DNA from 3 places in the Vibrio gallaecicus genome. Region 2 is predicted to be linked to each of the others. Evidence: predicted binding sites of a transcription regulator. Region 2 holds the regulator's gene; each other region holds the start of a gene.
The links. Region 2 encodes MetJ, which represses methionine synthesis genes. Its sites were predicted from a motif close to TTAGACNTNTANANGTCTAA; they were not measured.
Positions count from the first base shown of each region.

Region 1: the regulator MetJ is predicted to act here: its motif matches at 7,896-7,915, upstream of metK (methionine adenosyltransferase).
Region 3: the regulator MetJ is predicted to act here: its motif matches at 3,370-3,389, upstream of metA (homoserine O-acetyltransferase MetA).

Region 1 covers NZ_AP025490.1:2,818,060-2,828,094, reverse strand. Annotated here, with positions in the region: gene parE (DNA topoisomerase IV subunit B) at 1-1,480, shown strand, start outside; gene parC (DNA topoisomerase IV subunit A) at 1,484-3,730, shown strand; gene OCU78_RS12230 (endonuclease) at 3,862-4,587, opposite strand; gene OCU78_RS12225 (SprT family zinc-dependent metalloprotease) at 4,778-5,278, opposite strand; gene OCU78_RS12220 (DUF2189 domain-containing protein) at 5,356-6,156, opposite strand; gene metK (methionine adenosyltransferase) at 6,632-7,786, opposite strand; gene tkt (transketolase) at 8,165-10,035, shown strand, end outside.
Region 2 covers NZ_AP025490.1:3,020,521-3,030,555, reverse strand. Annotated here, with positions in the region: gene ftsN (cell division protein FtsN) at 1-149, opposite strand, end outside; gene cytR (DNA-binding transcriptional regulator CytR) at 261-1,268, opposite strand; gene priA (primosomal protein N') at 1,486-3,687, opposite strand; gene rpmE (50S ribosomal protein L31) at 4,032-4,247, shown strand; gene OCU78_RS13260 (malic enzyme-like NAD(P)-binding protein) at 4,459-5,769, shown strand; gene metJ (met regulon transcriptional regulator MetJ) at 5,934-6,254, opposite strand; gene OCU78_RS13250 (O-succinylhomoserine (thiol)-lyase) at 6,460-7,644, shown strand; gene OCU78_RS13245 (bifunctional aspartate kinase/homoserine dehydrogenase II) at 7,644-10,035, shown strand, end outside.
Region 3 covers NZ_AP025490.1:1,452,501-1,462,535, reverse strand. Annotated here, with positions in the region: gene hppD (4-hydroxyphenylpyruvate dioxygenase) at 1-366, opposite strand, end outside; gene OCU78_RS06465 (M20/M25/M40 family metallo-hydrolase) at 1,047-2,153, shown strand; gene OCU78_RS06460 (DUF3859 domain-containing protein) at 2,310-2,732, opposite strand; gene OCU78_RS06455 (ATP-binding protein) at 2,763-3,149, opposite strand; gene metA (homoserine O-acetyltransferase MetA) at 3,413-4,354, shown strand; gene pilW (type IV pilus biogenesis/stability protein PilW) at 4,580-5,311, shown strand; gene OCU78_RS06440 (hypothetical protein) at 5,320-5,580, opposite strand; gene rlmF (23S rRNA (adenine(1618)-N(6))-methyltransferase RlmF) at 5,616-6,944, opposite strand; gene OCU78_RS06430 (M48 metallopeptidase family protein) at 6,949-7,446, opposite strand; gene OCU78_RS06425 (glutaredoxin family protein) at 7,665-7,892, shown strand; gene OCU78_RS06420 (LysR family transcriptional regulator) at 7,943-8,815, opposite strand; gene OCU78_RS06415 (MFS transporter) at 8,924-10,035, shown strand, end outside.

The DNA of each region.
Region 1 (10,035 bases), 200 kb from region 2:
ACAAGTCAATGAAATCGCTTTTGAAGGCGGAGTGACTGTTACCGATTTAACCGTAACAGGGACATGTGGTCACCGAAATACCGGGACATCTGTGCATTTTTGGCCAGATGCCAAGTATTTCGATAGTGCTAAGTTTTCTGTCATACGCCTTATCAACAATTTACGAGCAAAAGCGGTACTTTGCCCTGGCTTGGAAATTACCTTCTCAGACAAGGTTAATGGTGATGAACACCAATGGTTCTATGAAGATGGTCTAAAAGATTATCTAGCAGAAGGCGTAAAAGGCTACACCTTACTGCCTGAAGAACCTTATGTTGGGGAATTCATCGCAGAAAAGGAAATGGCAAACTGGGCGATTATTTGGCAGCCAGAAGGCGGCGAAATGATCACTGAGAGTTACGTGAACTTGGTACCAACTAAGCAAGGTGGTACTCATGTTAACGGTCTGCGCCAAGGCTTGCTTGATGCTATGCGTGAGTTCTGTGAATTCCGTAACCTTTTACCACGCGGCGTTAAGCTAACGGGTGATGATATTTTTGACCGCTGTTCTTACGTATTGTCGGTTAAAATGCAAGATCCTCAATTTGCTGGTCAAACAAAAGAACGCTTATCTTCTCGCCAAACGGCAGCGTTTGTTTCTGGCGTAGTAAAAGATGCTTTCAGCCTTTGGTTGAACGAAAAGCCACAACTAGCTGAGTTACTGGCTGAAGCTTGTATTGCCAATGCTCATCGCCGAATGCGTGCCAGCAAAAAAGTGGTTCGTAAGAAAATAGCTTCAGGCCCTGCATTACCAGGCAAACTTACCGATTGTTCAGTTCAAGATTTAAGCCGTACTGAAATCTTCTTCGTGGAAGGGGACTCGGCAGGTGGTTCTGCTAAGCAAGCTCGCGATCGTGAGTTCCAAGCGGTAATGCCACTTCGCGGTAAGATATTAAATACTTGGGAAGTATCAGCAGACCAAGTTCTTGCTTCTCAAGAAGTTCATGATATTTCTGTTGCGTTAGGTATCGACCCTGATAATGATGATTTATCAGGTTTACGTTACGGAAAAATTTGTATTCTTGCCGATGCGGACTCGGATGGTCTTCATATCGCCACATTATTATGTGCTCTGTTTACTCGTCATTTCCGCGCACTTGTTGAAGCGGGACATATCTATGTCGCAATGCCTCCTTTGTATCGTATTGATTGCGGTAAAGAAGTGTTTTATGCATTAGATGATGATGAAAAAGATGGCGTGCTTGAGCGACTTTCCCAGAAGAAAGCCAAGATTAACGTACAGCGATTCAAAGGTCTGGGTGAAATGAACCCACTTCAGCTTCGTGAAACGACAATGGATCCAAATACTCGTCGTCTTGTTCAATTAACAATTGATGATAGCGAAGCGACAATTGAAATGATGGACATGCTGCTCGGTAAGAAACGTGCAGATGATCGCCGTGCATGGCTACAAAATAACGGTGATATGGCCGAGGTATAATGGATGTCTAACGAAATTACATATGACGGCGTTGAACAGTTGCCAATGCGCAAGTTCACCGAAGATGCCTACTTAAATTATTCAATGTACGTGATTATGGATCGTGCATTGCCATATATTGGCGATGGCTTGAAGCCAGTACAGCGTCGTATTATCTATGCAATGTCTGAGCTTGGTCTTTCTGCCGCATCGAAATATAAAAAATCAGCTCGTACTGTTGGTGACGTTTTAGGTAAATATCACCCGCACGGTGATTCTGCTTGTTACGAAGCTATGGTTCTTATGGCACAACCTTTCTCTTACCGCTATCCGCTGGTGGATGGTCAGGGTAACTGGGGTGCTCCGGATGATCCGAAATCATTCGCGGCGATGCGTTATACCGAAGCTAAACTTTCCAAGTTTGCTGAAGTGCTGCTTGGTGAGTTAGGTCAAGGGACGGTAGATTGGCAGCCAAACTTTGATGGCACGATGAAAGAGCCTCAAATGTTGCCGGCGCGTTTACCTCATATCCTATTGAATGGCATCACGGGTATTGCTGTTGGTATGGCGACAGATATTCCGCCTCATAACGTCCGAGAAGTGGCAAATGCAGCCATCCACCTGATTGATACGCCTAAATCTGAACTCCCCGATATAATGGCGTTCATTCAAGGACCTGATTACCCTACAGAAGCTGAGATTATCTCACCTAAGTCGGATATCGAGAAAATCTACCGTACTGGTAAAGGCAGCATTAAAATGCGTGCTGTGTGGCATAAAGAAGGTTCTGATATTGTTATCACAGCTCTTCCACACCAAGTATCCGGTGCGAAATTGCTAGAGCAAATTGCCAACCAAATGCGCGCTAAAAAGCTGCCAATGGTTGAAGATTTGCGTGATGAATCTGATCACGAGAACCCAACTCGTATCGTTGTTGTACCGCGCTCAAACCGTATCGATTGCGATCAGTTGATGAGCCACCTATTTGCTTCAACAGACCTAGAGAAAAACTTCCGAGTTAACTTGAACATGATTGGTTTAGACAATCGTCCTCAAGTAAAAGGTCTAGTTCAGATATTAAAAGAATGGATTGAGTTCCGTCGTTCAACGGTTCGCCGCCGCTTGCAATACCGTTTAGATAAGGTGTTGGCTCGTTTACATATTTTGGAAGGCTTACTGGCTGCTTACCTGAATATTGATGAAGTAATTGAAATCATTAGAACTGAAGACGAACCTTGTCCAGTTCTGATGAGCCGCTTCAATATTTCTGAGATTCAAGCAAACGCTATTCTTGATATCAAGCTACGTAACTTAGCAAAACTTGAAGAGTTTAAGATTCGAGCTGAGCAAGAAGAGCTTGAAGCTGAACGTGACAAATTAGAGAAACTGCTAGGTTCAGAGCGTCGTCTAAACACTTTGATCAAGAAAGAAATTCAAGCTGATGCTGATAAGTACGGAGATGACCGCCGTTCACCACTAATAGTTCGTGCTGAAGCTAAGGCTCTGACTGAGCGTGATTTGGTACCTAGTGAACCAATTACCGTTGTATTGTCAGAAAAAGGCTGGATTCGTCATGCGAAAGGTCATGATGTTGATGCTGAAACTTTGAACTACAAATCAGGTGATAAGTACTTAGCCCACACCCGTGGTAAGAGTAACCAACCTGCTGTGTTCCTTGGCAGTGATGGCCGAAGTTATTCATTAGAATCTCACTCTTTACCTTCGGCAAGAAGCCAAGGTGAGCCGATTACAGGGCGCCTAAACATTAGCCCTGGTAGTTCTATTCGCCAGGTCGTGATGGGCGAGAGTGAACAATTATGGTTAGTTGGTTCTGATGCTGGTTATGGCTTTGTTTGTAAAGGCAGTGACTTATTGTCTAAGAACAAGAGCGGTAAAGCTCTGGTGAATTTACCTCAAGCCGCTGAAGTATTATTGCCAAGCTCTGTTGATGATTTGGAAACGAATGAAATATTAGCGATCACCAATCAAGGTCGAATGCTTTTATTCCCAATCAAAGATTTACCTCAGTTAAGTAAAGGTAAAGGTAATAAGATCATCAATATTCCATCTGCGAAAGCGAAGGAACGTGAAGAGTTTGTTTCCCACTTGATGGCTATCCCGCAAGGGGCGACCTTAACCATTTATGCTGGTAAGCGTAAACTAGGTTTGAAACCTGCTGATTTAGATAACTTCCGCGGTGAGCGTGGTCGTCGTGGTGGGCTTCTACCGAGAGGTTTACAGCGCGTCACTCATATCGATATTGAATCGTAAAGGTTCAAGCAAGAGTGGAGTGATTTGTAGGTTAATCCTGTAAATTTACTGCCACTCTTTATTGGAATATAAATTAAAAAGCACCGAACATGAATTTGTTCGGTGCTTTTTTGTTAGATAGGAAACGTTGGTTACTGACAATGCTTATAGACAAATGGGTTGTGGTTCTTTTGAATGCTATGAATCCGTTCGTCTCTAGTGCACTCCCATTCAGTCACAGGATATTGTTTATCCCAAGCCATCATCAAGTTGGTTTGCTGCTTCGATAGCTTGAACCCATATTCTTGGCTCATGTACAGGTATGTACGCGCAATTGCGCCTTTAGAGCGATCAGTTGGCATTACTTTACGTTGTTTAAAGTTAACCTGAACTTCACACTGTCCGTAACTTACACCATCAACCCCATTCCACTGGCTGAAATTGTAGTTAGATCGATCGCCATTTACCTCGCCAATGGCAGGAACTAAGTTATGCAGGTCTGCTTCCATCGATTTAAATACTTTATCGTTTCTAGTACAGTTCTTACGCCCTCCTGACTGCCAACATTGTCTTTGGTGACCAAACTGCCATGCTGGCACTACATGTTCCCATTCAATGCGAGAAGCGCGTTTTAGCTGCTTTCGAACTTCGTAGCCGCATGAGTCAAGGTCGGGGATGCCTTTCTTTTTATCTTTCCAAGTGATGTCGCAACCACAGTAAAATGAAGTCGGGTGATCAAGATAAATTTTCACCGCTTCTTTCTTGGCTTTTGAAAAAGAACTAGGAGGAGCGGCAAAGGCGCTTTGGGATAGGCTAAAACCTAGAAGTAAGCAAAAGGACACCGATAGGCTAAGTGCTTTCAAGTTTATGAGTTTCATAAAATAAAGACTGATAAAAGTATGATAAATATCAGTCTAGCACTCAATTTATGAAATTCTCTATCGTATTTTCACATAGGCACCGTTTGTTTAGCTGAATACCTTGTGACCAAGAGGATGGTTAGGTGTGGGAACAAAGGGATAACAGGCAATATGCGAGGATAAAATGAGTGCAACTAGATAGGATCTTTTAACTGAGTTGTATTCCCGTAAACGTTAATAGTTGACTACATTGTTGGCATCGGTAAGTCGATTGCCTACGTAAAACCTTATTATGGCGGCGAATAGATAAAGGGTATGTAGTGCAACTACACTGATACTCAAAGGTTTTTCCTTGAACTGATTTAATTTCAAAGTTATGTGTAGTTTTGGCTGGAACTTGAAATATCCCTTCCATGACAGATTGCCATTCTTTACCGTGCGGTCTAACTCGCCCATACACTTGATAGGTAATCAGGTGTGCGATCTCATGTGGGATCACCTCATTTAAAAAAGCTTCTACATTCTCTTCAAATAAAACACGGTTAATTTTTATTTCGTTAAGCTGCAAATAGGCTTTGCCTGCTGCCTTGCCTCTTAACTTAAAAGAAACTTTAGGCACTGGGAATTGACGTAAGAAGTGTTGATTGGCTTGAGTGATGCATTCTACGATCTTTTTATTCACGCGGTGTTGTAAAGAGCAGTATGGCAAGTTGATGAACTCCAAAAAATGGCCTTAGGGTGAGCTAAGGCCAAATAATATCATCACAATGACTACAGGTAGGAGACCTACGGATGATGTTTTTTCTTTATAGTGTCGTGATAGGCGTGCCATGTGCCGTAACCAAGCAATGGCATTGTGACTATCATTCCTAATCCATAAGTTGCAAATCCAACTAATACGCCGATACCTATCAAAGCTGCCCACACAATCATTGCCGGGATATTCGACTTAACGGCATTGAAACTTGTAAATATAGCACTCATTACATCCACTCTTCTTTCCATCATTAACGGAATAGAGAAGGCAGAAATACTAAAAATGAGACTCGCAATAACAAGACCAATGACTGAACCTGTTATTAAAAATGGAGCAAACTCAGTGAGTGGTGCCCCCTGAACAGAAGGGTAAAGGGCATGTAATAATGCTGCAATTCTCATCCAAAAAATCATAGCAACCATCAACACAATGGCAAAAGCCCACTGTGAAGAAGAGTTCCTTGAAATGGCTTTAATTGAATGGAATAGGCTTGCATCATGACCTTTCTCTCTTTCCCAGCTTGCATCATAAAGCCCTAAAGCTAAGAAGGGACCAATAAGCATGTAAACAATTAAACTTGGCATAACAACAAGGTGTGTACCTTGCCATTGCACTAATTGAACGATAGCAACTGCGGCTGCCATAAAACAAAGCCCGTAAAAGGCGCTGATGAAAGGCATTCGAATGAAGTCATGTAGAGCAAGAGAAAGCCAATGGAAAGGTGCTGATACGCTGACTTGATTGCAAGGAATCGTTCGTGCGTATTCGCTATCGCTGACCTTATGCTTTTTCTTATTATTAAAATCTGCTGGTTGTGCTGTACGAGACATAGATCCCCCCAGTTAATAACATCCTAGTTAAAATTCATTGAATGTAGCTGATTTACTGCACTTCAAACTGTGCATTATCACGACCATTTCAACGCTAGAGTTCTAGGTTGTACTGCAGTACCAGTGCTCAAATTTCAATAAAAGAGGTTTGTTATACCTAAACTAGCAAAAGGTGTGGTTGCTAATGGTATAGCTAGACTCTTAAGCATTTTGCTAGCGAGAGGGAGTCGATAAACTCTGAATCTGAAACTAACATTTTTGCATTTAATGTAAGCACATTATTGCCTAGGAACAGTATTAACTATTGGCAGTAGTATCAAAAAATACAACTTACACAGAGGCTTTTTGAATGATTATTTTTGAGGGGGGATGTTTAGAAGGAAAGCTGGGAAGGTGGCTAAGTTGAATAACTTCATAAAAATAAAGCCCTTACTAGAAAGTAAGGGCTTTAAAAGTCTGATTTGCGTTATCTAAATTATTTTAGACCTGCAAAGTCCGCAAGGATAGCGGCTTTGTCAGTTGCTTCCCAAGGGAATTCTTCACGACCAAAGTGACCGTATGCAGCTGTCTGCTTGTAGATCGGTTGAAGAAGGTTAAGCATTTCTTGTAAGCCGTATGGACGAAGATCGAAGTTTTGGCGAACCGCTTCAATGATGATTTCGTGTGCTACTTTCTCAGTACCAAACGTTTCAACCATGATAGAGGTTGGATCAGCAACACCGATAGCGTAAGACAGTTGAATCTCACAACGGTCAGCCATACCAGCAGCAACGATGTTTTTAGCAACGTAACGTGCTGCGTAAGCTGCTGAACGGTCAACTTTTGATGGATCTTTACCAGAGAATGCACCACCACCGTGACGAGCTGCGCCACCGTAAGTATCAACGATGATCTTACGACCTGTAAGACCACAGTCACCCATAGGACCACCGATTACGAAACGGCCTGTTGGGTTGATGAAGAAGTTAGTGTCTTTGTTGATCCACTCTGCAGGAAGTACTGGCTTGATGATCTCTTCCATTACTGCTTCACGTAGATCCGGTGTGGTTACTGAATCACAGTGTTGAGTAGAAAGTACGACTGCATCGATACCAACGATCTGACCTTGGTCGTATTGGAAAGTTACCTGAGATTTAGCATCTGGACGAAGGAAATCTAATTTTCCGCTCTTACGTACTTCAGCTTGCTTTTTAACAAGAAGGTGAGAGTAAGTAATTGGAGCTGGCATTAGGATTGGAGTTTCGTTAGTTGCGTAACCAAACATGATACCTTGGTCGCCCGCACCTTGCTCTTTAGGGTCAGCTTTATCAACACCTTGGTTGATATCTGGAGACTGCTTACCAATTGTGTTTAGTACTGCACAAGAGTCAGCGTCAAAGCCCATGTCAGAATGAACGTAACCAATTTCACGAACGGTTTCACGAGTGATTTCTTCGATATCAACCCATGCAGACGTTGTTACTTCACCGCCAACCATTACCATGCCGGTTTTTACGTAAGTCTCACAAGCAACACGTGCTTTTGGATCTTGTTCCAAGATGGCATCAAGAACAGCATCAGAGATTTGGTCTGCAATTTTATCTGGATGACCTTCTGAAACAGATTCAGAAGTGAAAAGGTGCTTAGCCATGAGAGCTCCACTTTTAGTTTTGAACGTAATACGTTGAGGCGTAAATAGTTAAAAAGCGCCGATAAATTTATAAGTCGTCGCTAATAATTACATTATATTATGTAGGTGTTTCTACATCTAGACGTCTATTTTAGTTTTCATAGGTTGAATTACAAGCTCTTTTTTCGGATATGTCATAACTAAACGTTTGCGTATGAATAAGGATAACCAACGGTTTAGAGGGATAAATGTCATAAAAATGCAGAAAATGCCGCTTATAAGCCCTGTAAAACGTTTGCAGTCACTATAGTCGTTTGAGAGAATACTGGCGGCTAAATAACAAGAAAAGTTTAGCCTTATCCTCTTTTTCTTAAATCGCTTACGCATCCAGGAGCAGACATGCCTTCTCGTAAAGATCTAGCCAATGCAATCCGCGCACTTAGCATGGACGGTGTTCAACAAGCAAATTCAGGTCACCCAGGCGCCCCTATGGGTATGGCTGACATCGCTGAAGTACTTTGGCGTGGTCATTTGAACCACAATCCTTCAAACCCTGAGTGGGCAGATCGCGACCGTTTTATTCTTTCAAATGGTCACGGTTCAATGTTGATTTACTCTCTGCTTCACCTAGCAGGTTACGAGCTTTCAATTGAAGATCTTAAGAACTTCCGTCAGCTACACTCTAAGACTCCAGGTCACCCTGAGTACGGTTACGCACCAGGTATCGAGACGACGACAGGTCCTCTAGGTCAAGGCATCACTAACGCTGTTGGTATGGCAATGGCTGAGAAAGCTCTTGCTGCACAGTTCAACAAAGAAGGTCACGACATCGTCGATCACTTCACTTATGCATTCATGGGTGATGGTTGTCTGATGGAAGGTATCTCTCACGAAGCATGCTCTCTAGCGGGTACGTTAGGTCTTGGTAAGCTGGTTGCTTTCTGGGATGACAACGGCATCTCAATCGATGGCGAAGTGGAAGGCTGGTTCTCTGACGATACACCTAAGCGTTTTGAAGCATACGGCTGGCATGTAATCCCAGCGGTTGACGGTCACGATGCTGACGCGATCAACGCGGCTATTGAAGCGGCTAAAGCGGATCCTCGTCCAACACTTATTTGTACTAAAACTATCATTGGTTTTGGTTCTCCAAACAAAGCGGGTACGCACGACTGTCACGGTGCTCCACTCGGTGCTGATGAAATTACAGCAACTAAAGCAGCGCTTGGTTGGGAACACGGTCCTTTCGAAATCCCAGCTGACATCGCAGCTGAATGGGATGCGAAAGAAGCGGGCGCAGCAAAAGAAGCGGCGTGGAACGTGAAGTTTGATGCCTACGCAGCGGCTCACCCTGAGCTAGCAGCTGAATTCAAACGTCGTACTAACGGCGATCTTCCAGCTGAATGGGAAGAGAAAGCAAACGCAATCATTGCTGATCTTCAAGCTAACCCAGCTAACATCGCATCACGTAAAGCATCTCAAAATGCTCTAGAAGCGTTTGGTGCTATGCTACCTGAATTCATGGGCGGGTCTGCTGACCTTGCGCCTTCTAACTTGACTATGTGGTCTGGTTCTAAGTCTCTTGAAGCAAATGACTTCTCTGGTAACTACATCCACTACGGTGTACGTGAGTTCGGTATGACGGCTATCATGAACGGTATCGCTCTGCACGGTGGTTTCGTACCATACGGCGCAACGTTCCTAATGTTCATGGAATACGCTCGTAACGCGATGCGTATGGCTGCTCTGATGAAAGTTCAGAACATTCAAGTTTACACGCATGACTCTATCGGTCTTGGCGAAGATGGTCCTACTCACCAACCGGTTGAGCAGATCGCATCTCTACGTCTGACTCCAAACATGAGCACATGGCGCCCATGTGACCAAGTTGAGTCTGCTGTTGCTTGGAAACTAGCAATCGAACGCAAAGATGGTCCTTCTGCACTTATCTTCTCTCGTCAAAACCTTGCACAACAAGACCGTGACGCTGAGCAAGTAGCAAACATTGCTAAGGGTGGTTACATCCTGAAAGATTGTGCTGGTAAGCCAGAGCTAATCATCATCGCTACAGGTTCTGAAGTTGAGCTAGCGGTTAGCGCTGCTGCTGAACTTACAGCTGAAGGTAAAGCGGTACGCGTAGTATCTATGCCTGCAACTGACGCGTTCGATAAGCAAGACGCTGAGTACCGTGAGTCTGTACTGCCATCTGACGTTACAGCTCGTATCGCTGTAGAAGCTGGCATCGCTGATTTCTGGTACAAGTACGTTGG
Region 2 (10,035 bases):
TCTGTGCTAAGCAGGTATAATCCATAACCGAACCCACTAGCTAGTAGGATCGCTAAAAGACCACTACGCCAAGGCTTACGGCGAGGGGCTGTCTTTTTGGTCGGCTTCTTTGTTCCACGACCGCGTCTTGCGTAATCTTTATTGGCCACTGAGCATTTCAACAGTTGATGATTCAACTTTCATGGTAATCCAGATCGCGAGTGGATAATAGTGTAGAAATGGAAGCGGCACATCAAAATGTGCCGCAAAGAAGTGCTTTTCTATTGAATGCGTGGTGGAGCTGTACTTCCTCGTACGATCAACTCTGTTTCAAGCAAGCGGGAACCAGCTTGAACATCATTGCCTTTCAATACGTCCAGCATCATTAGCATCGCCTGACGACCGATCTCGTAGCGAGGTTGTGAAATAGTGGTGAGCGGTGGATCGCAGTATTGTGCGAATTTAATGTCATCGAAGCCTACAACTGAAAGGTCTTGTGGAACGCGTAGACCTAACTTCTTCGCTTCTTGAATCGCACCGATAGCCATAGCATCGTTGTGACAGAAGATAGCAGTTGGAGGTTCTGGCAGTGCGAGCAGTTGGCGAATCGATTGCGCGCCAGCTTCAAAAGTAAAATCGCCAACCGTGCCATAGGCAGGGTTCATTGTGATACCTGCTCGGCGTAGTGCTTGCTGGTAACCTTGCTGACGAAATTGACAGAGTGTCGCAGACGTTGGACCTGAAATTTGCCCTATACGCTTATGACCAAGTTGAGTGAGATAGTTCACGGCTTCAAATGCAGACGTTAAGTTGTCTATATGGACAGTCGGAAGCTCAAGATCTGGGGCAAACTCACAAGCCATTACCATGGGAGGTAAATTCTTTTGCTCGGGTTTACTTAAGTCAAATGGATGATCTGTACCGAGTAACAACATGCCATCAGCTTGTTTGGTGAACACTAAATTTACAAAAGAGCTCTCACGCTTCTTTTGTTGTCCACTATCGCCAAGTAACACAAGGTATCCGTGTTCAACCGCAGCATCTTCAATCCCACGGATAATTTCCGTAAAGTAAGGGTCACAGATGTCTGGGACAATAGTTACTATGGTTTTAGATTCGTTGCGACGTAAGTTTCTAGCTAACGAGTTAGGTGAGTATCCAGCTTCAAGTACGGCATTTTCAACGCGTTTACGAGTTGAAGATGATACTTTTTCCGGGTTCATAAGCGCTCTTGATACTGTCGCTGTAGAAACCCCTGCAAGCTGGGCAACATCCTTCATTGTCGCCATAAATTAAACCCTCTTTAAATTCCTTTGTATGCCACTGAAATCGGCAATCATTATTCTTTTAATTGATTAACTTCCATGAAAGCAATGCTTACACTTATGTGCTTGAAATATACTATTCATTTAGAGCACATAAAGTTACGGGTAGATTAACAAAAATTACACGACTCGTGTGAAGTAGCTCACGAGAAAACTGAAATCTCTGAAGCACCGCATACTTTTAACTGAGATCTTGAGGCTCTATATCGATCGACCAGCGTACTTTTTTTGCAGTTGGTAACATATTGATAGCTGGTTTCGCACTCATTAATAACTTTTGCATTAATGAACGAGTTTGAGTTTGCAAAACTAATTGCCAGCGTGACTTTCCTGCACGTTTTGCTAAAGGTGCGGGCGTTGGCCCGAGCACCATACAAAACCCATCATAAAGTGGATGTGCTTCAAGGGTATGACGAACCTGACGTAAAAAATCTTCCACCAAATATGGATCGTTGGCTTCAGCTCTAAATAACGTCATGAAAGTATAAGGAGGCAGCATAGCCTGTTTACGTTCGGCTAAGGCAGTTTGCGCAAAGTGGTTATAGTCTTTGTGTAGTAAAGCTTGCAGCAAGCCATGCTCAGGGTGATGGGTTTGTAAGATCACTTCCCCAGGTTTACTGGCACGACCTGCACGTCCCGCGACTTGAATGAATAACTGGGCGAGTCGTTCTGAGGCTCGAAAGTCACTGCTATAAAGTGAACCATCGACATCGAGTAGGGCAACTAAAGTTACATCTGGAAAGTGGTGCCCTTTAGCGAGCATCTGCGTTCCGATAAGTATTTGGAACTCACCTTTACGTATGGATTCTAATGCTGTTTCTAAGCTGCCTTTACGGCGAGTGCTGTCTCTATCAATTCGTATTGTTTTATAGTCAGGGAATAGGTGCCCTAACTGGGTTTCCAATTGTTCGGTACCCACGCCATGTGTTACTAGTTGGGTTGAACCACAACCTTGGCAATGGTGTACAACATGCTGTTGGGAACCACAGTGGTGGCAACGCATTTCATTGCTGTTTTGATGATAAGTATAATAAGCATCACAGCGTTTACATTCTGCCGTCCAACCACATTCGTGACACATTAAAGCAGGAGAAAAACCACGGCGGTTTAAAAACAACATGACTTGGTTGCCAGACTGCAAATGACGTTGCATTTCTGCAATCAATGAAGCTGATAATCCACTTTCTAAATATTCCCCCTTCACATCCAGCACTTTGTTGGTCGTAGGAAGCGCGACCCCCGCTCGGTTGGTTAGTCTTAAATAGTGATACTTACCGGTTTGAGCGTTATGAAGGGTTTCAAATGCAGGAGTAGCAGAGCCGAGGACTACCGGTATTTGTGCTTTATGCGCACGCATTATCGCCACATCTCTAGCATGATAACGAAGGCTGTCTTGTTGCTTGTAGGATGCGTCATGTTCTTCATCAACAATGATGATACCTAGATCAGAAAAAGGGGTGAACAGTGCTGAGCGAGTGCCTATTACGATTCCTGCTATTTTATCACGGGCTGACAGCCAAGCATTAAGACGTTCAGTATCATTAAGCCCAGAGTGAATTACCTCGACAGGCACATTAAAGCGTCGTTTGAATCGGTTAATGGTTTGTGGCGTTAATCCAATTTCAGGAACAAGAACAAGCGCTTGTTTACCTTGCTCTAAAATTGGCTTAATCATGTTCAAGTAAACTTCAGTTTTCCCTGAGCCAGTGACACCTTCAAGCAAAAAGCAGCCAAAATCTGTCTGGCTATTGACGGTCGCGATAGCAATGGCTTGTTCTTCATTGAGCTTTGGCTTGTCGTGGTCGTTTTCTAGTTCTTTAGACCAAGCGATACGCATCGGCTTTTTTTCAAGAGACTCAATCCAGCCCTTTTCTTGAAGTGTTTTTAAAACCGCGCTTCCCACTTCCTCATCAATAAATTCTTGATGGGGCACGGATCCGTTTTCCAGCATTCTCATGACTTTTGCTTGCTTAACGGCACGCCCAAAACCTAGCATTAACTGATCTTTACCTTGAGGTGTCAGCTGCCATTCAACCAAGGTGGCAAAATCTGCATCTTTACCTTTACGTAAAGCAGAAGGTAATGCATTGGCGAACGTTTCCCCAAGAGGGTACTGATAAAACTGACTGCACCAAACTAACAAAGAATAAACCGAGTCAGACCAAACGGGTTGATTGTCCAACAACGCTTTAATTGGTTTGAGCTTGTCTAAGCTAAATTCGGATTCATTGACTAGAGCTGTGACTATGCCTGTTAATGTTTGACGCCCAAAAGGTACAGATACACGACCGCCAATAATAGGGAACAGGTGACTAGGTATTTTGTAGTCAAACTGCTTATCTAAAGGGACTGGTAGTGCGACACGGGCGATAGTTGGGCGCATAAAGTGACAGCTTTATTTTGAATAGGAAATGACGAAACAGTCTAAAGGATAAGCCCATGAAATTCGAGAAACAGTTTGGTATCGCTTCATAAAGGCTGTGTTTTTTAATGGCTTAGCGATGTTAGAGAAGAACTGATATTGGCTTTTAATATAGAAGGAAAAAAAGGTTGGTGAAAAATGTATCAAATCAGTTGATCCTACTTCTCAGATTCATTACTATACTGCGCCTTGAAGGTATGGCTTTGTATCCTTGTGTTACGAAGCGGTACTTTTAATTATTTTTTAACTACGTGTGGTGTCCGGCTTAGAATCGGATGGCGACACGGCCTAATTGAGGTTATCCCATGAAAGCTGGAATCCACCCAGAATACAAAGCTGTTACAGCTACTTGCTCTTGCGGCAACACATTTGAATTCAACTCTACTCTAGGTAAAGCTGGTATTCACCTAGACGTATGTGACAAATGTCACCCATTCTACACTGGTAAGCAACGTATCGTAGATACTGGCGGCCGTGTTGATCGCTTTAACAAGCGTTTCGGTGCTCTTTCTAGCAAGTAGTAATACTCGCTATATAGACATCCAAAAGGACACTTCGGTGTCCTTTTTTGTTGCCTGCCATTTAGAGATTTCAACTGTTCACTGGTCTTATTAGTAGTCAAATCTCGTTTTTTAGTGAGACTGATAGGTAAACCACCTAGGAACTTTGAAGTACATCTATTAACATGAAGAGGATTCCCCCAAATAATAATATCTTAGGAAACCTACGCTCATGTCAGACGACACTCGCCAGGCTCAATCTTCAAAAGAGCCATTATCAGCAGAAGAAAAATTATCTGCTCAAGAACAATTTCGCCAGCAAGCTCTTGATTATCATGAATTCCCTATTCCAGGTAAAATTGCCGTTGAGCTGACTAAGCCGGCAAATTCAGCTGAAGACCTTGCTTTAGCATACAGCCCAGGTGTAGCTGAGCCTGTTCGAGAAATCGCACAGAATGTTGATAACGTTTATAAGTACACAGGTAAAGGCAACATGGTTGCAGTTATCTCTAACGGTACTGCGATTTTGGGTTTAGGTAACCTTGGTCCTATCGCTTCTAAGCCTGTAATGGAAGGTAAAGCTCTTCTGTTTAAACGTTTTGCTGGTTTAGATTCTATCGATATTGAAGTAAAACACCGCACAATCGATGAGTTTGTCGACACGGTAGCGAACATCGCAGATACTTTTGGTGGCATCAATTTAGAAGATATTAAAGCACCAGACTGTTTTGAGATTGAACGTCGTCTTATCGAACGTTGTGATGTGCCTGTATTCCATGATGACCAACATGGTACTGCTATCGTAACGGCTGCAGGTATGCTGAATGCCATCGAACTTCAAGGTAAGCAGCTAGAAGAATGTAAGATTGTTTGTTTAGGTGCGGGCGCGGCGGCTGTAGCGTGTATGGAGCTACTGATTAAGTGTGGCGCTCAGCGTGAAAAAATCTACATGCTAGATCGTAAGGGTGTGATCCACACTCGCCGTGACGACCTAAACGAATACAAACAGCTTTTTGCTAACAACACAGACAAGCGAACGCTGGAAGATGTGATTGAAGGTGCTGACTTATTCTTGGGTGTATCGGGTCCTAACTTATTACCAGCAGAATCTTTGAAGCTGATGGCTGATAAGCCTGTTGTATTTGCATGCTCAAATCCAGATCCAGAAATTAAGCCAGAGCTTGCTCATGAAGTGCGTAATGACTTAATCATGGGTACAGGTCGTAGCGATTACCCGAACCAAGTTAATAATGTGCTTTGCTTTCCGTTTATCTTCCGTGGTGCGCTAGATGTGCGAGCTAGTGAAATCAACGATGAGATGAAACTGGCAGCAGTCACGGCGATTCGTGAACTAGCAAAAGAAGAAGTTCCTGCTGAAGTATTAAAAGCGGCGGGAGCTGATGCACTGACATTTGGTATGGATTACATTATTCCGAAGCCAATGGATCCACGTTTATTGCCTCGCGTAGCGAAAGCGGTAGCACAAGCTGCAGTTGAATCTGGTGTTGCTCGTATCGAGATGCCTGAAAATTATATGGCTTAATGTTACGTCTTTAGCATTGAACTCATAAAAAAGCCGAATCATGGAAGCATGATTCGGCTTTTTTGTATCTTGGTATGACAAGCTTACACTTGAAATACAGAAGTTAGTTTCAAACTATTGTCACAAGCAAATGAAAATATGAAGGGCATCGACGTGATTTATTTTTATTCTTCGTCAAACGCTTCGAATTCGATACCCATTTCTGTCATTAGTTTTTTCACTTCAGCAGGGATATCGTCTGGGCGGTCTTTACGTAGGTCTTCATCCGTAGGTAACGGTTGACCAGTGTAGGCATGAAGAAAGGCTTCACATAGCAATTCACTGTTTGTGGCATGGCGTAAGTTGTTTATCTGACGACGAGTACGTTCATCAGTTAGCACCTTTAATACTTTTAGAGGGATAGAAACCGTAATTTTCTTTACTTGTTCGCTTTTCTTTCCATGCTCAGCATATGGGCTTATGTACTCACCATTCCAATCTGCCATTGTGTACCTTCATCATTTTTGTAGTTAGATTAATTTAGAAGGTGATTTTAGCGGGATTTACCGCCATAAGCAAAGACATATGGACGTCTAGAAGTGTTGACGTCTTATGTTTATGGCAGTAAAGTGAATAACATATATCTAACACAGCTGCAAAACGCCGACAAGCAGCTGTTATATCCTGAACCCAATTTGTAAGGAAACACCTATGAGCAGCCGGAAGCCAGCCACAATTGCCGTTCGAACCGGTATTGAGTCAGACACTCAACACCATGCCGTTGTTCCACCAATTTATCTTTCGACAAATTATGGTTTTCCCGCTTTTGGTGAAGTGCCTAAATATGACTATACGAGATCGGGCAACCCGAACCGTGGGTTATTAGAAACAGCGCTCTTCGAACTGGAATCAGGAAAGGGTGCCGTTGTGACCAATTGCGGTACATCAGCATTGAACTTGTGGGTGTCTGCATTTCTAAGTGGTGACGATTTAATTGTTGCTCCACACGACTGCTACGGTGGAACGTACAGACTGTTTAATACACGTTCTCAAAAAGGGGACTTCAAAGTCCTGTTTGTTGATCAGTCGGATCAAACCGCATTAGATGCAGCGATTGCTCTCAAGCCCAAATTAATCCTACTTGAAACACCTTCTAACCCTCTAGTGCGAGTGGTCGATATCGCAGAAACGTGTCGTAAAGCAAAAGAGGTCGGAGCGTTAGTGGCTGTCGATAATACGTTTTTGACACCTGTGTTCCAAAAGCCTCTAGAGCTAGGTGCTGACTTTGTTATTCACTCCACAACTAAATACATTAACGGTCACTCAGATGTAATTGGTGGTGTGGTCATCACTAAAACGGAAGAGCATGCTGAAGAATTAGGATGGTGGGGCAACTGTATAGGCGCAACAGGTACGCCATTTGATAGCTACATGACTTTACGTGGTATTCGTACTTTAGGCGCTCGTATGCGTGTACATGAAGAAAGCTCTCGTGAAATTTTAACAGCGCTTCAGCAGCAAGATTTAGTCGGCACTATTTATCACCCAAGCTTACCTGATCACCCTGGTCATGAAATTGCCAAAAAGCAGCAGTTAGGCTTTGGTTCTATGCTGAGCTTTGAGTTCGCAGGATCTTTTGAAGCGTTGAAGTTTTTTGTTGGTGAGCTAGAGCTGTTCTCGTTGGCTGAATCTTTAGGTGGTGTTGAAAGTTTGATTTGTCATCCAGCTTCTATGACTCACCGTGCAATGGGGCAAGTTGCTTTGGCTGAAGCGGGTGTATCTCAGCAACTTCTACGTTTGTCTGTAGGTTTAGAAGACGCGGGCGATCTTATTGAAGATCTAAACCAAGCGTTTCTTAAGACACATAACTTCATCGAGAATGGGGAAGCGAGCTAATGAGTGTTTTACGCCAACTGCATAAATTTGGTGGAAGTAGTTTAGCTAACCCAGAATGCTATCAGCGAGTTGTGAATATTTTGAAAGAGTATTCAAGCGCGACTGATTTGGTTGTGGTCTCCGCTGCTGGTAAAACGACTAATCGTTTAATCGAGTTCTTAGAAGCACTAGATAAAGATGGGCGTTTAGCACATGAATGCCTACAGTCATTACGTCAATTCCAGCTGAATTTAATTGAAGAGTTGTTAGAAGGCGATCAAGCCGCTCATCATCTTGGTTTGGTTCAAGCGGAATTCACAGCATTAGGTGAATTGAATGCCCCACTGACTGAAGCGCAAAAGTCTCAAGTGCTAGGTCATGGTGAGGTCTGGTCTTCAAGGTTACTTGCTGAACTTCTTTCTCAGAATGATTTACAAGCTATCGCGCAGGACGCTCGTGAATTCTTACGAGCTGAAGCGGGAACACAGCCAGAAGTTGATCGCTCGCGCTCTTACGCTTTAATTAAAGAAGTGCTGGCGCAACATACACATTGTCGGGTTGTGATTACGGGCTTCATGGCTCAAAACTGCGAAGGCGAAACCGTTCTTTTAGGCCGTAATGGTTCAGATTACTCTGCAACGGTTATTGGTGCGTTAGCTGAAGTCGACCGAGTCACGATTTGGAGCGATGTAGCCGGCGTTTACAGTGCTGATCCAAGGCTAGTATCGGATGCGTGTTTATTGCCTTTACTTCGTTTGGATGAAGCCAGTGAATTAGCCCGACTTGCTGCTCCTGTTTTACATAGCAGAACCTTACAGCCTGTTGCTCAAAGTGCGATGGATTTAAGTTTACGTTGCAGTTATCAACCAGAATCGGGCTCCACTCAAATTGAGCGTGTATTGGCTTCCGGTCGTGGTGCGAAAATTATTACGTCTCTGGATGAAGTTTTATTGATCCAAGTGACGTTTGGTCACGGGCACGATTTTGAGCGTTTGACTACCGATGTACTCGAAGGGTTGAAGCGCGCTCAATTAGAACCGCTAGCGTATGAATTACAACCAGACCAATATTGTATTCGCTTGGCGTACACTGAAGAAATTGCTGGTGGTGCTTTAGAATACTTACAAGACCATGCGGTAGAAGGCGAGATTAAACTTAAAGAAGGCTTCTCTTTGGTGGCTGCGGTTGGAGCGGGTGTGACGAAAAACCCGAATCATTGCTATGGTTTTTACCAGCAGTTAAAAGACTCACCGGTAGAGTTTATCTCAGAGGCTTCTTCTGGGTTAAGCTTGGTTGCAGTGATGCGCAAAGCTGACACATCTATTTTAGTAAAAGGTGTCCATTCCCAATTATTCCAAGCACAGAAACGAGTTGCTATCGCACTGTGCGGGAAAGGAAACATTGGTTCGAGTTGGTTAAGTTTATTTGCAGAACAGAAAGCTGAACTAGAAAAGCGCCGTGGTATGAGCTTTGATTTAGTGGCAGTGATTGATAGTCAAACTTATTGGTTTGATGAGCAGGGCATCGACCCTAGCACTGTGCTTACTTGTTTCTCAGATGAAGCGGTAAATAATAACGGCAGTGACTGGCTTGAGCGTTTAGGCGAAATACAGGGTTATGATGAAGCGGTTGTATTAGATGTCACAGCCAGCAAATTGCTTGCTGATAAATATTTAGATATCGCTAAACAAGGGGTTCACCTGATCTCTGCAAATAAAGTGGCAGGTTCAGCATCCAGTGAATATTATCATCAAGTCCAAGATGCTTTTTCTAAAATCAGTCGCCACTGGTTATATAATGCAACAGTAGGGGCAGGGTTACCGATTAACCATACAGTTCGAGATTTACGTGAAAGTGGTGATGATATTATTGCTCTTTCAGGAATCTTCTCTGGTACTTTGTCTTGGCTGTTTCAGCAATTTGATGGCAGCGTTCCATTTAGTGAATTGGTAGATCTAGCATGGCAGCAAGGTTTAACTGAACCAGACCCTCGAGCTGATTTAGATGGATCTGATGTGATGCGTAAGCTAGTGATTTTAGCACGTGAGTCAGGGCTAGATATTGAACCTGAAAACGTGAAAGTAGAGTCTTTAGTGCCGAAGGAGCTACAAGATTTGTCTGTAGATGACTTCTTCGATAAAGCTTCGTTGCTAAGTGATGAATTGGCAGAGCGTTTAACTAAAGCTCAATCACAACAGAAAGTACTTCGTTATGTTGCTCGTCTTGAAAAAAATGGTAAAGCAACGGTAGGCGTAGAGGCTTTATCTAAAGAGCATGCGTTAGCGAACTTACTGCCATGCGATAATATTTTTGCGATCGAGAGCAAATGGTACAAAGATAATCCCTTAGTGATTCGCGGACCTGGCGCTGGTCGAGAGGTGACAGCAGGAGCAATTCAGTCCGATTTGAATC
Region 3 (10,035 bases), 1.6 Mb from region 2:
AATGCCATAGATAGCAGGGATACTCAGCTCCATTGGTCCTACTTGAGTTTGGTATTCTCGCCCACCATTTTCTTTTGCATGATCAAGAGCGACTTTTGCATCTGTTACACGAAAAGCCATACCACATACTGAAGGTCCATGAAGAGCAGCAAAAGCCTCAGCTTGGCTGTGAGGTTCTGCGTTAACAATGAAATTCACATCCCCTTGACGATATAGCCATGCTTTTTTCGAGCGATGCTGAGCTATCTCAGCAAAACCTAGATCACCAAATAACCCTTTAAGTTGCTCTATTCCTTCTGAATTCGCAGCGGTATATTCAACAAATTCAAAGCCATCTGTACCTAGTGGGTTAAATATCGTCGACATGTTCTACTCCCTTAGACTGTTCATTTTTAGTTTTCTATTCAAAGCTTGCTCGTACTCATAACTGATGAGTTCAAGCTGATGCGTAAAACTGGATGAGTTACTAGTCAATGTTGGTTATCAATCATTTCTAGTTATCCAGCCCATTAACACTTTGAATCAGGTAGTTCTAACTTGGCTCAAAATGACAAGATTGGGAATATTAAGGAAGGAAATACAAAAACCAAATTTAACAAATATTTAACGTAAATTTAAAGTTACATTTACCTTGAGGTTTCATAGAAAGACTATAAATCAGTCACTTAACTTTACGGCAGCTTGTACTTGTTTATGTACAAGAAGATTTCCTACTGTAAAACACTCCGATTTTTAAAGAGTATTCATAAGCGATAGATGAAATGGAATAACGCTGGATAACCAGATCAATCGTCATTCATTGCTTTCTTCTATTTGACGTCTTTTTGAAGCACTTCCATATCAAATCAATATCTCTCGATAATCATTTAATTTTGCGATCAATCAATAAATAGAATGTTTCAAATTACTCTGCTTTTTTTAGCACAATCATATGCTTTTCTTGATTTAACTCAGGCAATCTACTAGTTCATTAGCGTTATATTGGATTTCCTGTTCCTACACTGCGTCTATTTCTTATAGGTGCAGATATAATGAGAGTTTTAATAATGACCAAAGTTAACGAACAACGCCTAGTTGAACACTTTTGTGATCTTGTAAAAATTGACAGCGAATCTCGCAATGAAAAAGCTATTGCCGAAACACTGGCTGAGCAACTTGGGGCACTAGGCTTTGAAGTACATAAATTGCCTGTACCAGCTGAAGTATCAAATGGTTTTAACATCTACGCGAAGCTTGAAGGCTCACTAGCAGGCAGCACTGTTTTCAGTTGCCACATGGATACCGTCACCCCTGGCATTGGTATTGAACCTATCATTGAAGATGGCATTATCCGCTCGAAAGGTAACACTATCCTTGGTGGTGATGACAAATCTGGCATTGCAGCAATCATGGAAGCCGTTCGCTGCATCAAAGCCGACGGTCTAGAGCACAACACTATTGAGATTGCTTTCACTGTATTTGAGGAAGGCGGCTTATTTGGCTCTTTAAACTTCGATATGTCATTCATTCAATCTGAACACGCTATTGTTTTAGATACTGGCGGTCCAATTGGCACGATTGTAAATGCCGCTCCTGGCCAACAAAAAATCGTTGCGACAATTAAAGGACGCCCTGCGCATGCTGGTCTTGCTCCTGAAGAAGGCATCAGTGCTATCCAAGTGGCTGCAGACGCCATCACAAAAATGAACCTACTTCGCATTGACGAAGAAACAACAGCAAACGTTGGGATTGTTGAAGGTGGACAAGCAACGAATATCGTCATGCCTGAAATCAAAGTTGTAGCGGAAGCGCGTTCTCTAAATGGAGAGAAGTTAACCAATCAAGTTAATCACATGATTGAAACTTTCGAAGCAAGTGCGAAGCAGTTTGGTGCAGAAGTCGAAATTGAATCTACTCGCGCTTATGATGCTTTCGTTATCGAAGATGACCATAAACACATTACTGCTATTAAATCTGCGTTTGAAAAATTAGGCATCACGGCGAATACAAAACGTACTGGTGGTGGTAGTGATGCGAATAACTTCAATGCAAAAGGTCTAACGACTGTAAACCTATCTACTGGTATGGCTAAAGTCCACACTACTGAAGAATACATTGCTGTGAAAGACATGGTTTCTATCACTGAATTTGTTATTTCATACGTAACTAACTAATTTAAAGTCTCGATATGAATTCGTGGCGACTTCAATAACTCGCCACGTTTCTTACAATAAAAAAGCCGAACTCAAACAGATCGGCTTTTTTATATTCACGGATAATCAGGCTAACGAATAACAAAGTAAAGGTAAAAGTAGGCTCATTAGCTAAGGCTAAAAACCTCGGCGCTTCCAAAATTGGGCTTCATCTTTTGCAATGAGATCAAAGGTCTTATCCGCAATGATCTTGCCCTGCAACTCTATGGTCATACGCCATTTCCCAGTTTTATTCGAAATCGGTTCCCAAATCGTATCACCAAGATAAAAATCCCAATCATTATTGCCAACGTACTCTTCACCATCGAACGGTTCAAGAACTTCACCATCTTCAGTAGTAATGTTGGGGTGGTAAATGCAGTAACGAATTTTCTCACCTTTCGCTTTTTTAATGTTGATAATGTAGCCAAATTCAACATCAATCTCTGCATCCACTTGAGTCGTGAATTCTTGAATTTTCGGTAACTGTTTAGAACGGGAATCCCACTTTGTGTAAACACCGTAAGAAGTCATATCAACAATGACTGAACGTTTTGCCATGTTTCTCTCTACCTTGTTCTTCTTGCCTTGCTATTCTTGCCAATCGCGCTTCATACGTTTAATGACGGCGTCCTCAACACCATGAATATTTTGATACTGTTCACGGCAGGTCTCTATAACCAATTCAGCTTTGTATTTTAACGCCAACTGCCTATAAAACTTCATTTCCCATTGCTTCACAAATGTATTTGAAACGACTACATTAATACCACTTCTAAGCCATTTCTCGGTGGTGTCTTGACACCACCTGTGAGCATGCTGTAGCTGACTGGCATCAAAACGATAGTGCCCATCGTCTCCTACAAAAAACATATCGGCTTCAATATGTTTAGTTAGATTGGGTTGCTCAGCAACATAGTATTTAGCTTTCGTTGACTTTCCAGAACCAGGAAGCCCCCTAATAAGTATCAGTTTCACCATGAAAACTCTATTTACGTTATAACCACAGCAATATTAACGCAGCTCGCCTTATTTTTCTTACTTTGATTACCTACATTTAGTCCACCTAGCAAATACTTAGATGACAAACTCAACCGAATACCTAGCTTCAATTTACTTACTAACAGCGGTCTAGCTATGAAAGAAATGTGATCTCAATGTAATTCTATATCGACATAGAGATCAATATGCGATAAGTTCAGAAGTATAGACGTCTAAAAATCTAGCTTAGGGAGAAAGCTGTGCCTATTCGTATTCCAGATCAACTACCGGCATCCGATGTTCTTCGCGAAGAGAACATCTTCGTAATGCCTGTTTCAAGAGCATCAACTCAGGAAATCCGTCCACTGAGAGTGTTGATCCTAAATTTAATGCCTAAGAAAATTGAAGCTGAAACTCAATTCTTACGCCTTTTATCTAACAGCCCACTGCAAGTTGATATTGAACTGCTTCGAATTGATGATCGCGCAAGCAAAAACACGCCAACGGAGCACTTAGATAACTTTTACCGCCAGTTTGAAATGGTAAAAGGACGAAACTTTGATGGCTTGATCATTACAGGCGCCCCACTTGGTTTGGTTCAATTTGAAGATGTTATTTATTGGGAACATCTACAAACCATCATGAATTGGGCAAACAAGCACGTTACCTCTACCCTTTATGTTTGCTGGGCTGCGCAAGCTGGCTTGAAATTACTTTACGACTTACCAAAACGTACGCGCAAAGAAAAGTTGTCGGGTGTTTATCATCATAAAATCCACCAGCCATACCACCCAGTTCTACGCGGTTTTGATGACACCTTCTTAGCGCCTCATTCTCGTTACGCTGACTTCTCATCTGAATTTCTTGCTGAGCATACGGACTTAGATATTCTGGCTACATCTGATGATGCGGGAGTGTATTTAGCGGCTACGAAAGATAAACGTAATGTGTTTGTCACTGGTCACCCAGAGTATGACGCTCACACCCTTCACAACGAATACATTCGAGATCTTGGGGAAGGTATGGAACCTATCATCCCTATTAACTATTACCCGAATAACAACCCCGACAATAAGCCAGTCGCAAGTTGGCGTAGCCACGGTCACCTGCTGTTCTCAAACTGGCTAAATTACTGTGTATACCAACAAACACCTTATGACCTTGATAAGTTTAGCGAAGAGAACTTCACAAAAGATGACTAGCTAACAATTCAAACATAGTATTAGTGTAAACATCGTATTAATGGCGACATAGTTTTTATCTCATTGCCATCTACTCAGCCGTGTTATTCAAAGCCAAGTGAATCATAAGTTGGTGATTTGAAGACACGGCTTTTTTGTGGCGTATGAGTCGCATTATGCACCTGACTTAACCCACTACCACATTCGATTTCATATGATGGACACATGTTCATAAGGAGTCGAAACATGCCTGTAAAAACATCATTATCTCACCTAGTGTTATTGTCATCATTAACTATGGTTGGCTGTGTTTCTGTTACAGATGGTCCCGTTCAAGTTGAAGCCGAACCTAAAGCGATGTCTGAATCTCGCATTGCACTGGGTCTTGGTTATATGGAGCAAGGGAATATGGTTCGAGCTAGGGAAAACCTCGAATTAGCTATCAAACATGATCCCACTTATTACCGAGCACACCTTTCAATGGCGCATTACTATGAAAAGGTCGGAGAACCTAAACAAGCAGAAGCGACCTATAAGAAAGCATTAAGATATGACTCTCGAAACGGTAACGTATTGAATAATTACGGTACTTTTTTATGTAAACAAGGTGACTACAAAAAAGCAGACCAATACTTCAACCAAGCGATCAAGCAACCGTATTACTATTTGATTTCAGCCAGTTATGAGAATGCGGCTTTATGTGCGGTAAAAGCTGGAAATATCGACCAAGCGCAAAATTACTTTGCTCGAGCACTTGATCATGACCCAAATCGCGTTAGATCAATTCTTCAACTCTCGAAGATAGAAGTTACCAACAACAAGTTTTTAGATGCAAGAATTCGACTTTTAAAATTCCATCAAAGTTACGGGTATCAAATTCCATCTCTGAAAATTTTAGTTGAGCTAGAGTCTAAAGCCGGCAATTCAGCTTTACAGAAAAAATATCAAGCTAAGTTAGAAGAGTTAGAGGCTAGCTAGCTAGTGCTTCATTTTTCGTTAAGATCATTTTGATAAGAGGTAGGTTTACGCTTAGATACGGGTTTATGCTTAGAAGTGGACTTAGATATGGAAGCATGCTTTCTGGCTGAAGTTGAAGATCGTTTGGCTTTTCCATAAATCCGCTGGTGCTCTTTCCATACGATCCTAATGAAAAATAAAACGCCAACAAAGAAAAGAACGGCGAAGAGTACTTCTAACGTTTCACAAAACCAGACAGGATTACAAGGCATGTAGATTTCAATATCCATATCATTCCCCCTGTAATCCAGTCAGTTCTTAACCTTTATTTCAGTTTAATCCACTCTTGACGTTGTTGCTTATCCATAAATGTCCACGCAACAAAGCGGCTCACTTTCTGTCCTTGGGACATTTCAACCACCTTCACTTGCTTTACCTGCTGTCTATCCAGTTCTTTACGTAAGATCTCTACGTTGTCCTTTTTTGACAGCAGAGTGGTAAACCAAAGCACTTGTGTCGAGAATTTTCGACTCTCACGAGCCATTTTAGATACAAATTCGGCTTCTCCACCTTCACACCATAGCTCAGATTTCTGACCACCAAAATTCAGCACTGGTTTACCAGAAATTGGTTGCTCTTTATTCGTCATTGGAGTAGCGTTTTTACCAAGCTTGTTACTATCAAGCTTATTTCTATCAAAATTAGCCGTAGCTTGACCTGATTTCTTCGCTCGGTTGGCTGCCAAGTTGTCTATTTTACGTTGGCTGCCTTTTTCGGCTTCTTCTAAAGAACTATGGAATGGCGGGTTACAAATTATGACATCGTAACGTTCATTGTGAGCAATTATTCCTTTAAAGACAAAATCTTCACTATGTTGAAGCTTACAGCGAATCTTACCTTTCAAAGTTGGGTTACTTTCTGCAATAAAGTTAGCCGCTTTAATTGAAAGCGGATCAACGTCACTACCAGTAAACTTCCAATTGTATTCAGTTGCACCAATGATTGGGTAAATACAGTTAGCCCCTACTCCAACATCGAACGCTTTCACTGATTTATGTGGATACAACCCATCTTCGCATTCAGAGTTTAGAAGGTCAGCGACTCGATGTATGTAATCGGCTCTTCCCGGAATCGGTGGGCAAAGGTAACCAACTGGAATATCCCAATGTTTCACGCCGTAGTGGTGAGCAAGCAAAGCTTTGTTGAGCAACTTGACTGCTACAGGATCTGAAAAGTTGACGGTATCTTCACCTGATGGGTTCTTTATCAAATGTTCCGCTAGTTCCGGCAAAGCTTTCACTAGTAAGCTGAAATCATAACGCCCCGTATGCTGATTACGAGGATGCAGACCGCTTGGCTTACTTTGTTTCTTCGAATCTTTGAAGCCTTTTTGACCGTTCTTGCCTTTAAAGCCGCTCTTATTTTTATTTTGTTTATAAGAACCCGCATTCGCAGGCTTATTGGCTGTCTTCTTAGCGTTTGGTTTGCTTGTTGATTTGAACTTACTGGAACTCTCTTCATTTTTATTTGAAGTACTTCCTTTTTTAACAGGCTTTGATTTACTAGTAGCTTTAGGCGTTTTGTCAGCATTAGAGTGGCTAGCAGGCTTACGCTTAGGTAGGCTCAATGTTTTTTTATTTTCAGATTGGCTCATGAGGTTACTTCTTCAAATCTAGATAAATCATAAATAAACGAGCATCCAGCTCAAGCTGATGGTAGTCCGGCTCCATATGGCAACATAATTGATAAAACGCTTTGTCGTGTTTTTTTTCTTTTATATGTGCGAGCTCGTGAACAACTAACATCCTTAACAAAGATTCAGGTGCATCTTTAAATACACTAGCAATACGAATTTCATTCTTGGATTTTATTTTCCCACCATGATTCTTCGCTACATAGCTATGTAGACCTAATGCGTTGTTAATAATATGAATTTTACTATCGTAAATCACTTTACTGATAGGCGGTGTCTTTTTCATATAGCGATTTTTAATGTCTATTGCGTAGTCAAATAAGGCTTTTTCACTTTTTATTGTGTGATTTTCAGGGTACCGAGCCTCAAACCAAGCTACCAGACGATCTGACTCAATCAACTGGCTAACTGGAGTTACAATATGCTCGGGATAACCTTGGATAAAACGTAAAGAGGGATGCATTATTTAATGTCACCAATAGTTTAAAGCCGCTAACAGACAAAATAGCTGTATTTAAGGGCGCACAGTGTAACTGATCACACTTTTCTAATCACCTAAGATTCGCTACACTTCTCTGCAATATCGGTTGCTTCCTGTATTGCCGCGCTTCATTGAATATTGTATTCCACCGAGCACGGTAAATAAGTAACTACAGTTAAGTATTGAAAAGAGCAATAAACATGAAACGTGTTGTTTTATATATCGCAGACAAATGCCCGCATTGTAAAGATGCACAGCGTTATTTAGATTCTAAAAAAATCACTTACAGACTGACAAACGCAAAAATGCAGCGTGGTCGTAAGGAATTACAAGCAATGGGCGCTCGCTCTATTCCTGTACTGAAGATCGGCGACCAAGTTATGGTTGGCTGGAATCAGAAAAACTTCGATAAGATGTATAATTCGTAAAATACATTTAACCCGTTACTGAAAATTAATCTGTAAACAAACATGCTTAATTAAACGTAGCGTTTAACAAACTCAATGAAGGTTTTATCTGCTCGTGATAGGTAGCCTTCTTTGCGCCAGGCCAAGGCTAGATTAAGTTTTACTGGTGTAGAAAAAGGCACGCCCACCACATCTTTTTCATGTTCTGTCACCAAGCCCAATAATGCAGTAACTGCAAATTCCTGTTTTACGATCGAAAGAATCATCGCTAATAAGTTAGTTTCAAAGGCAATCGTCATGTCTAAGCCTGTTTTTTCACAAACAGAATCGATAAAGTCACGGTGAAAATAGCCAGGTTTAAACATCACAAGATCTTGGCTAAAAAACTCTTCAAACGACAGCTCCGATAAACTCGCGAATGGGTGTTCTTTACCTACAACTGCAAGCATTTCAGAAGACAGCAGATGATCAATTTCAAGATCATCTGGCACATTATCATTATTAATTACGCCAATATCGAGTTCGCCATTTAAGAGCATTTCTCTAATTGATTCCGTTCCGGCATCTATGATAGACAACTTTAAATTTGGATATTGGCTTTTAAAAGCCATTACAATTTGTGGAAAGAAATAGCTGCCCATCATACTTGGAGCACCTAACCTCACTTCCCCTTTCTCTAACCCCTTGAGCTCATTCATAGCTAATTGAGCATCTTCAAATTGTTGAGATATTCGTTTAGCATGATCGAACAACACCTTACCTTCTTCGGTCAATAACACTTGTTTGTCACCTCGACGAAATAAGGTGGTATCTAATGTTTCTTCCAACTTTTTGATTGAAATACTTAACGCAGGCTGAGCGATGTGAAGTGTTTTAGCGGCTGCTGTGAAATTGCCAGATTGAGCAACAGCTAAGAAGTGTCTTAAGGGTTTCGATTCAAGCATGGCTATTAAAATAATATATCGAAGTGATAATTTTAATATATTTCTTTAATTACAATAGCACTGTTACTTTGTTCACAAATCCTTACGTTGACTATGTGAAATCAAAGCATGATTGAAACTGGTACGCCTCAATACAAAAAAATCACTCGCTCACTCGCGATTGGGTCATTCATTATTTTCTGCAACCTGTACCTGTTCCAACCCTTACTGCCACATATGTCGGAACATTTTCAAGTAAGTGAGACGCAGATAAACTGGTTATTTGCAGCATCAACGTTAGGCTTATCTATTAGCTTAGTACCTTGGGCAATTGCCTCCGAAAGCTTCGGACGTAAGCCTGTAATTCTGTTCGGGTTATTTTCTATTCCTCTTGTTGGGCTGATGATGTTTTTTACAACATCTCTACTTGAGCTTGTTATTACCCGTGCCTTTATGGGTGTTGCCATTGCTGCATTTGCTGGTGTTGCCGTCGCTTACATGGTGGAAGAGCTTTCACCAAAAGCCTTTTCCATTGCGATTGGCGGGTACATTGCAGCCAACTCACTTGGAGGCATTGTAGGGAGAATTCTTGGGGGCTTATTTACTGATTTGTTTGATTGGAGGATCGCGGTTCTTATTTTCGTTGTCTTTTCATTTATAGGTGCACTCTTCATCTACTTTCAATTACCTAAACAACGTAAGTTCTCTCCTCAACGCGGTCTGTTCTTCCACCATAACAGAGCGGTGATTAAGCACCTCAACAACCGCACCATTTGGTTTGCTATGTTAATTGGCGGAGCAAACTTCGCACTTTTCGTAAACCTTTACTCAGTCATGGGCTTTCGATTAGTCGCGGAACCACACTCGATACCAGTGGGATTAGCCTCACTGATATTCCTTTGTTACCTAGCCGGGACCATCAGTTCCAAACTATCAGGACGATGGGCAAGTTCTTTTAGCCCTTTAACTGGGATGTTTTTCGGCACTTGCGTCAGCTTAATAGGAATGTTGACCTCGGCGATTGATCAACTCCCTTTCATGTTGATTGGTCTATTAATGATTAGCTTTGGGGCATTCTTCACTCACACGCTGGCATACTCTTGGGTCAGTCAAAAAGCCACTACCGCCAAGGCTACCGCAACTGCGCTCTACTTAGTTCATTACTATATAGGGGGGAGTCTAGGAGGGTTTGTCTTACTTTACTGCTGGCAAAAGTTTGAATGGCAAGGCGTTATTGCTGG